DNA from 2 places in the Desulfitobacterium hafniense DCB-2 genome. Region 1 is predicted to be linked to the other one. Evidence: a T-box and tRNA genes for the amino acid it is inferred to sense, from the RefSeq annotation. Region 1 holds a T-box; the other holds one or more tRNA genes.
The links. A T-box is a leader RNA that pairs with one kind of tRNA and senses whether it is charged. The one in region 1 lies ahead of thrS (threonine--tRNA ligase), so its partner is inferred to be a tRNA-Thr.

Region 1 (4,215 bases):
ATTCAAAAGAGGTGATTGTTATGTTAAAGTGGAAAGACGAATACTCCATCGGAGTAGAAGAAATCGATGAACAGCATAAGCATCTGTTCGAAATCGGCAATGAGATCTATGATTTGTTGGAAAACTACTTGCTGCCGGATAAGTACGATAAGATCATTCAAATCATCGCCGAGCTTAAGGAATATACTGTTCACCACTTCCAAACAGAAGAAGAGCTGATGCTTAAAATCAAGTACCCAGGCTACTTCAAACAAAAAGTAGCCCATGACGATTTCATCAAAGAAGTGGAGTCCGTTGACTTCTCTGCTATTGATCAGGATCAGGATGGACATACCCGCAAGCTTTTGGAGTTCATCTTTGGGTGGGTCTTGGACCATATTCTCAAGAGCGATCTTGGCATTAAGAGTTTTATGCAGATAACACGCTAGTCAAAGGAAAAATAGGGAGTGTCGCCAAACGGCTTTTTGAAAGAGCTGAGTCGGCGGCACTCCCTTTGTATGTCCGTCTATAGTTTGCTGCTGTGCAGAAATAGGCGGCACTATCCTGGTTTGGGGAATAAGGGAGAGTCAACCTGGCAATAGTAGGGAATATATGATTTTGCGAAATAGCTTGAGTAATTTCGAGGTAAACCGCAATATGAGCAAACCTTGCTCATATACTCTACTATGGAGGGGATGCCAGGGTGGAACAACACTCCGTTCAGGTTGGAACTCAATATTATCGAGAGAGCATTTATGAGCGCCTTAGGCAGCTCCAAGAGCAAGAAAAGCTTCCTGTGGTGCTTCACGAATATCAACAAGGCAAGCACTGGTTGATAGATTGTGAGTTCCAGCTTGAAGCGATCGAAGAGGATCGGGAGACCACAAAAAAGATTCACAGCTATTATTTGGCGAATGCTATTGCGGAAACGATTTTGCAGCATTGGGAGAAGGATCATATCCGCTGGCTGCTCAAAAGCAAGTATAAACTGAAACGGGAGGAAGTCGTTCAAGTTTTTGAGAAGTCTCTCCAATACCTTAATCAAGAATCCCGGCAATGGAAAAATTACCGTATTCATCGTAAAGCGTCCTTGGTCAACCAAATCGTCAAGTGTATAGAAGCTCAGCCGTTCTTTGATATGGAAGGCTTCTTGCGATTCCGTGCCAAAGACTATAAAGAGGAGATCTATAGAGCCGTCAATTATGTGGTGAATGAACATGTGATTGAAGCAGAATATGAGGAGTTTATCAATCTGCTCAAGCGCTTTGTGGATTCGCAAAAACCCCGCATTCATACCTTGCATGTCGGAATAACCAAACACGGCAAGTTCAACCTCTATAATGAAGAAGGCAAAAAAATCACCAAAAAATATATGGATGAGTTATCCTTCATGGATACCTCTCAGGAACTCACCTATGAGGATCTTCTCGTCAGCGCCCTGATTGCCGTAGCTCCACGAAAAATTGTGCTGCATATTCGTTATGAAGGCTACCAGGATACTCTGCAGACCATTTGCAAGGTTTTTGAAGGCCGTGTCAGCTATTGTACTGAAAGCTGTCCCATCTGTGAGAAGATTTGACAAAGTGAGAAGAATTGACAAAGGCTAAAAGGGTGGATATAATAAAATGAAAACGATGATGGGGAAAGTAATTTGTTTTGGTTTGTGTTAGAGAGGAGATGCCACCGGCTGCAAGCATCTCTCACAGAGAAGCAGAGGAAGACCACCCCGGAGTGCTGAGTTGAAGAGAAGTAAGCTCAGACGTCGGCCCGCGTTAAGGGAGCAAAGTGAAAGCATCCGAGGGTGCTTTAACTTGGGTGGAACCACGGGAATAAAGTTCTCGTCCCATATTGGGATGAGGGCTTTTTTAGTTTTTTCAAAGTTTAAAGATTAAAACCAAAGAATAAGGAGTTGACTATGATGGTAAAGATTACTTTAAAAGACGGCTCCATTCGGGAGATCGAATCGGGTAAGAGTCTCATGGAATTAGCGGCCTCTATCTCCAGGGGTCTGGCTAAAGCTGCTCTGGCCGGGAAAGTGAATGGAGAGGTTAAGGACCTGTCCTATGCTTTAACTCAGGATGCTGAGGTGGAGATTATCACGGCGGATTCTGAGGAAGGCCTGAAGATTTTAAGGCATTCCACTTCTCACCTGATGGCGGAAGCGGTGCGGAACCTCTTCCCGGGGACCATCTTAGGGATTGGCCCCGCCATTGACAATGGCTTCTATTATGATTTTGATTCCGAGCATGTCTTTACACCGGAGGATCTGGAGAAGATCGAAGCTGAGATGCGTCGATTGGTCAAAGAAAATAAACGCTACGAACGAAAAGAGATCTCCCGCAGCGACGCTTTGCAGTATTTCTCTGCAGAGGGAGAAAAGTATAAGGTAGAGCTGATCGAGGACTTGCCTGAAGATGAAGTGATTTCCATGTACACTCAAGGTGGCTTCACCGATCTCTGTGCCGGTCCCCATATTCCTTCCACAGGGGTAGTTAAAGCGTTTAAACTCATGAACCTGGCCGGGGCTTACTGGCGGGGCAGTGAAAAGAATAAGATGCTCCAACGGATCTACGGAACTGTTTGGGCCAAAAAAGAAGATCTGGATGACTACCTCTTTAAGCTGGAAGAAGCCAAGCGCCGTGATCACCGTAAACTGGGTGTGGAGCTGGATCTGTTCAGCCTCCACGATGAAGGGCCTGGCTTTCCCTTCTTCCATCCCAAAGGCATGGTGCTGCGCAACCAACTGGAAGACTTCTGGCGCCAGGAGCATCGCAAGAGAGGCTATCACGAAATCAAGACCCCCATCATCCTCAGCCGCAACCTGTGGGAAAACTCCGGTCACTGGGATCATTATAAAGACAATATGTACACTACCAAGATTGATGATGAGGACTTCGCCGTCAAGCCCATGAACTGCCCAGGGGGCATGATTATGTATAAGCAGAAGCTGAGAAGCTATCGGGATCTTCCTTTGAGAATGGGAGAACTGGGCTTGGTTCATCGCCATGAGTTATCCGGTGCTTTAAACGGACTCTTGCGGGTGCGCAACTTCACTCAGGATGACGCCCATATCTTTATGCTTCCCTCCCAAATCAAAGCTGAAATCAGCGGCGTCATCGACCTGGTGGACCGTTTCTATAAGGTCTTTGGCTTTGAGTATCATGTGGAGCTTTCCACTCGTCCTGAAAACTCCATGGGGGCCGATGAGACGTGGGAGATGGCTACCAATGCCCTGCAGGAAGCCCTGGAAGCCAAGGGAGTCAACTATAAGATCAACCCAGGAGACGGTGCTTTCTACGGACCGAAAATCGACTTCCATCTCCGGGACTGCTTAGGCAGAACCTGGCAGTGCGGTACCATACAACTGGATTTTCAAATGCCTGAGAAGTTTGACCTCACCTATATCGGTGAAGATGGTCAAAAGCATCGCCCGGTTATGATTCACCGGGTGGTGTACGGCAGCATTGAGCGCTTCATTGCTCTGCTCACAGAGCATTATGCCGGTGCCTTCCCCACCTGGCTGGCTCCTGTTCAGGTCCGGGTGCTGCCCATCAGCGAACGCCACGAGGACTATGCTCAGGACATCGTCCGCCGCTTAAACGACTTGGACATCCGGGCTGAAGTGGATGAACGCCGCGAGAAGATCAGCTATAAGATCCGGGAAGCCCAGACTCACAAAATTCCCTTCGCTCTCGTGGTCGGTGACCAGGAAGCGGAAACAGATACTGTCGCTGTACGGCGCTATGGTCAGGCTAACGCCGGTGAAAAACTTTCTGTAGCAGAATTCATTGCTCTCATCCAGGAAGAAATCTGCAGCAAGAAGCAATTAGTATAAGATAAGACTCAGGCAAAAGGATTCAGACTTATGTGGTTTGAATCCTTTTGTTTTGTCAATGGCCATAATTGATAGCCTGTCTTTTAGTTTTATTGGATAGGTATTGGAAAAGAATCCATGAGGTGTTAGATTAATAGAGTGACGGCCATGCTGCGGAGCGGCATCAGCAAAGAATGAAAAGGCATACTCAGATTGGGTAGCTATCTTACATCCACGTCCTTTAGACCCGAAAGCTGCCCAAGGATTTTGTTTTACAAAAGAGAGCGAATTTAAGCGAGCGGAAACAAAACTTCGGGAAAAGCACGCAGCGGAGGGCTTGAGCGTTAGTTTTGTCCGCGCAGCTTATGGAGCGACCGCTGTAAATCAAAATCCTGGAGAATCTGCTTTTGGCCCGTGCTCAA
Region 2 (4,215 bases), 700 kb from region 1:
ATGGAGTAATACTTTGGGGCATTAGAGACTTTGCCGTCTTCAAGCTTCTAGGTGTTGTTCCGTGTCAATGGGATGATGGCGAGCATATCCTCGGCCTGAGGGCCTCGGTATCCCTCGCATCACCCTTGACACGGGCAAACTTACAATCATGCAACAAAGAGATGTTTAAGCAGCAGGTGCTTGTCTGAGCTTAGTATTTCTCCAGGATTGATGATCCTCAGGTTGCCTGATTTCAAAGGGTTTCTGGTCACGAAGAACAGCAAAGATGTAGTGGAGAAGTTTATGCATTACGGCTACGAGAGCTACCTTTTTCTTCTTGTTCACGCATTTTGCCGCGTAGAATTCTCGCAGAACCGGATTGATCTCATCCCCCTTACGTGTTGTACGAATGGAGGCCATAGCGATGGTAAACAGAATTCTTCTCCCGATCCGTGTGCCGCGTTTCGAGATTTTATTTCGGTCACCCTGGAATTTTCCAGACTGATTGACGGATGGATCCAGCCCAAAGAAAGCTGTCAAGGCCTTAGCCGAGTTGAAAAGCCTAAAGTCTCCGATTTCTGCAATCAGCGTAGCTGCTGTCAGAAAGCCAATACCAGGTATACCATCAAGAAGCTCAATATGACGCTTAGCATCGGCAGGAAAGAGCTCAGAGTCAATCATCGCTTGTATTTGCGTTACAACCCCGTCTAAACTGGCCTGCATGCTTTCGATCCCGTCGATATGGACTTTGATCTTAGCATCCAGCCAAGAGAACTCATGAGGCATGGAGGAAGCAAGCTGGGCACAGTCTTTGAGTTGGTTCACCTTCTTTGTTGCCCAAGCGGTCCCCTTACGACTGGTTTTCGAGATAAGAGAAGTCAGTGAATCGGTATCAGCGGCTAGAATGGCCCGTGGTGAAGGGAAATCTTTCAGAATGGCTAAAGCTGTTTTGCCAAAGGCCCCAGAGAACACATCAAGGAATCCCGGGAACAGAAGATAGAGGTCCGTGGATAGTCTGTTCTTCATCTCGGTGAGGGTATCCGACAGAGCATAATACTCCCGAGTCATCATGCGTAGAGCCAGAATTTGGGGCTCAGGAACCAGAGAAACCTTCACATCTTGGTATTTAGCCAGTCTAGCAATCGCTTCGGCATCCTTACTATCATTTTTCACTTTTCTTAAGTCGAAATTTTTGGTAGAATGAACACTCAAGGGGTTCAGCACAAAACCCTTAAGGTTATTCGACCTCAAGAAGAAGAAGAGTGGTAAATGAAAGATACCCGTAGATTCTACGAAGTAGATGGGCTTTCGTTGTAACCGCTCTTCTTCCTTTTTTAGGATATCGAGCAGTTTATGAAAGCCAGCGGGATTATGATCAATCCGAAAAGGTTTGCGGATGAGTTCCCCAGAGGGAGCGAGCATAGCAACGACAGAGAATTCAGAAGAAACATCGATTCCAACAACAAAGTCATGAAGAAACTGGGACAAATTAACACAACCTTTCCAACAGATGAGTCAGAGCATCCACTAAAAAAGAATGCCAACACCCTTGCATTTGAAACGGGTAACACGAAATCCGTGACCCAACCAGCTAAACATCGAATCATTCTTGTGGAGTGACACGCTTTTTCACGGATAAGCCTCAAAGAGGGATCCAGGAGGTACGCACATCTATCTCTCTGACCAAGAAATGATTATACCAGAGGTTTAGCGATATTGGTTACGTAGAGTGTCAGCTCATTCATCTGAACAATAAGGATTAGGTTTTCAAAGAACGTTCGGGTAGGTTTTTTAACTTAACCCAATATCTATCTTACAAGGAGGTTTAATAAGCAGCTGAAAACAAGTAAACAAGTAACAAGAAATGGTAATAAATTTTATAGATTTTGGTGTTGAAAAACTTCCAGCCTTATGCTATTATAAATTTTGTCGCTAGACAAGCCGATGTAGCTCAATTGGTAGAGCAGCTGATTTGTAATCAGCAGGTTACAGGTTCGAGTCCTGCCATCGGCTCCAGTTATATTTTAAGAATGAAGATCATTTTCTGAAACCTATGAATTCTGCTTGATAAAGGCTGACTCATTTGTTTTAGGGAGTGGTCTTTTGTTGTAATTATCCTTTTCTTGAGCAAGTAATTATAGATTTTTCTTATTACTATAAGGTATAGTTAAGAGGAAGCATCTGCTTCACAATTAAATTAAAAAGGAGGACATGAATTGGATTCTGAAAAAGTTGTCAATATGGTACCCAAAATGAAAATGAGCAAAAGCTTCATTACCTTTGGGCTTGTGATTGTACTTCTTGTTATCTTGGCACTGGATGCCTTTGTCATCGTGAATGCGGGCCAAAGAGGTATTGTTCTGCAATTAGGGGCTGTCCGTCCCATCGTCTTAACAGAAGGGTTGCATTTTAAAATTCCCTTTGTTCAAAGCGTTGTCCCGATGGAGGTACGAGTCCAGAAATCTCAATCCGAGCAAACGGCCGCTTCAAAAGACTTACAAATCGTTACGACTACCGTTGCGGTTAACTTTCACCTTGACCCTATTCAAGTGAATAAGCTTTATCAGAATGTCGGATTATCTTATGGAGAACGAATTGTTGATCCGGCTATCGGTGAAGCGGTGAAAGCAATAACGGCTCAATATACGGCTGAAGAGTTGATCTCCAAACGTTCAGAAGTTAGTGCCAAGATTAAAGAGACTCTTGCTTCAAAACTAGCGACTTACTATATGGTTCTGGACGAAATAAATATCACTGAATTCAAATTTAGTCAGGAGTTCAACAATGCGATTGAACAAAAGCAAATTGCTGAGCAGCAAGCTTTAAAGGCTAATCTTGATCTGCAAAGAATTGAAATCGAGGCCAAGCAAAAAGTAGAACAAGCAAAAGCTGAAGCGGAATCTCTACGGCTTCAAAAGCAAGAAGTTACTCCTGAACTGGTACAACTAAGGGAAATTGAAGCTAAGATTAAAGCTATTGAAAAATGGGATGGCAAACTTCCCAATGTTACCGGTGGAGCAGTCCCTTTTATTGATGTCAATAGCGGCCAGTAAAGATCTTAGTCAAAGGTTTTTTACGCAGAAAGCCACCCTTGACAGGTGGCTTTCGCTGTATTTATAACCTAATACACCTGGTGATTTGTTGCTTTACCATGATAGATAGATCTTGGCAAGAACCTTATACTTGAGCCAGTCTCCTGGAACTAACTGAAAGTGAGTTTAGTATAATGAATAAAAAGGTGAGACACTATTCAGCCGTTATTTTAATGGGAGTAGTTCTCGGAATCGTCATAGCTATCCTGAAAAACTATGTAGGCTTAGACATCGATATAATACCGCTATTGCTTTATCTCTATGTGATTTTGGTAATTAGCGGTGTGACTTTCTATCTCTACATTGCTGTTTATACGAAGAATATGAACTTAGTGGGTAGATATGTTCAGCGGAAGAGAGACCATCCTTATTACGCCTTGTTGATTTCTTTAGTGGAGAAAGATTATCAAGAAGCGGAGATTCAGCTGGAAAGGCTCAGTTCTTTCTACAAGCAAGCTAAGATCGCTCTCACAGCCACATTGCAAATAGAAAAAAATCTCTTGAGAGAAGCCGAAGCAACCGCTCAAGAGATTAAAAACAGCAATATCCGCTATCATAATCTGGCTTTAATTGCCCTGCTCCATGGGAACCTTGAGGAGTTCGAAACTTATAAAGTCCGGATTAAGCATAAGCACTTGCACTATGCACTTGAAGCAGAAGCGGCTTTTAGAGAACAAGATTATAAAAAGGCCGATGAATTGGCCGAACTTGCTATGGCATCAACGGGTGGGCTACAAAAATGGGTTTATGAAAAATCACTGGAGAAACAAAAAGGTAATACCCAGCGCCGATCCTATTTTTAAATGGAGATCTAAGCACCTCGCTGCACCCGTGCTGCAGGACGGCTTTTCATAAACAGTGCCAGCAGACCGGCGACGAAAGGCAGGACAAAGAGAGCGGAAATAGCCATTTGAAGCCCCCAAAGATCGGCGATACGGCCAATCAGAACCACTGCAAGGCCCCCGACTCCTCCGGCGAAACCCAAAGTTAAACCTGCTGCCATGGCCTTATTATTGGGAATAACCTCCTGAGCTGCGACCACAGTCACAGAGAAGCTTGAGAGCAGAGAAGCCCCGGCTAAAGCGAGAAAGAGAGTGCTCAAGGTTCCCTCTGTGTAGAGGAAAGCAAAGAACAAAGGCGTAGC

Region 2: it has a tRNA-Thr gene. The T-box ahead of thrS (threonine--tRNA ligase) is inferred to sense a tRNA for this amino acid. The anticodon was not compared.

The regions. Positions count from the first base shown of each region.
Region 1 covers NC_011830.1:202,208-206,422, forward strand. The annotation lists gene DHAF_RS00990 (bacteriohemerythrin) at 21-428, shown strand; gene ytxC (putative sporulation protein YtxC) at 683-1,558, shown strand; T-box leader at 1,605-1,828, shown strand; gene thrS (threonine--tRNA ligase) at 1,898-3,814, shown strand.
Region 2 covers NC_011830.1:906,092-910,306, forward strand. The annotation lists gene DHAF_RS04095 (IS110-like element ISDha10 family transposase) at 166-1,467, opposite strand; tRNA gene DHAF_RS04100 (tRNA-Thr) at 1,920-1,995, shown strand; gene DHAF_RS04105 (prohibitin family protein) at 2,196-3,032, shown strand; gene DHAF_RS04110 (hypothetical protein) at 3,206-3,874, shown strand; gene DHAF_RS04115 (MFS transporter) at 3,883-4,215, opposite strand, start outside.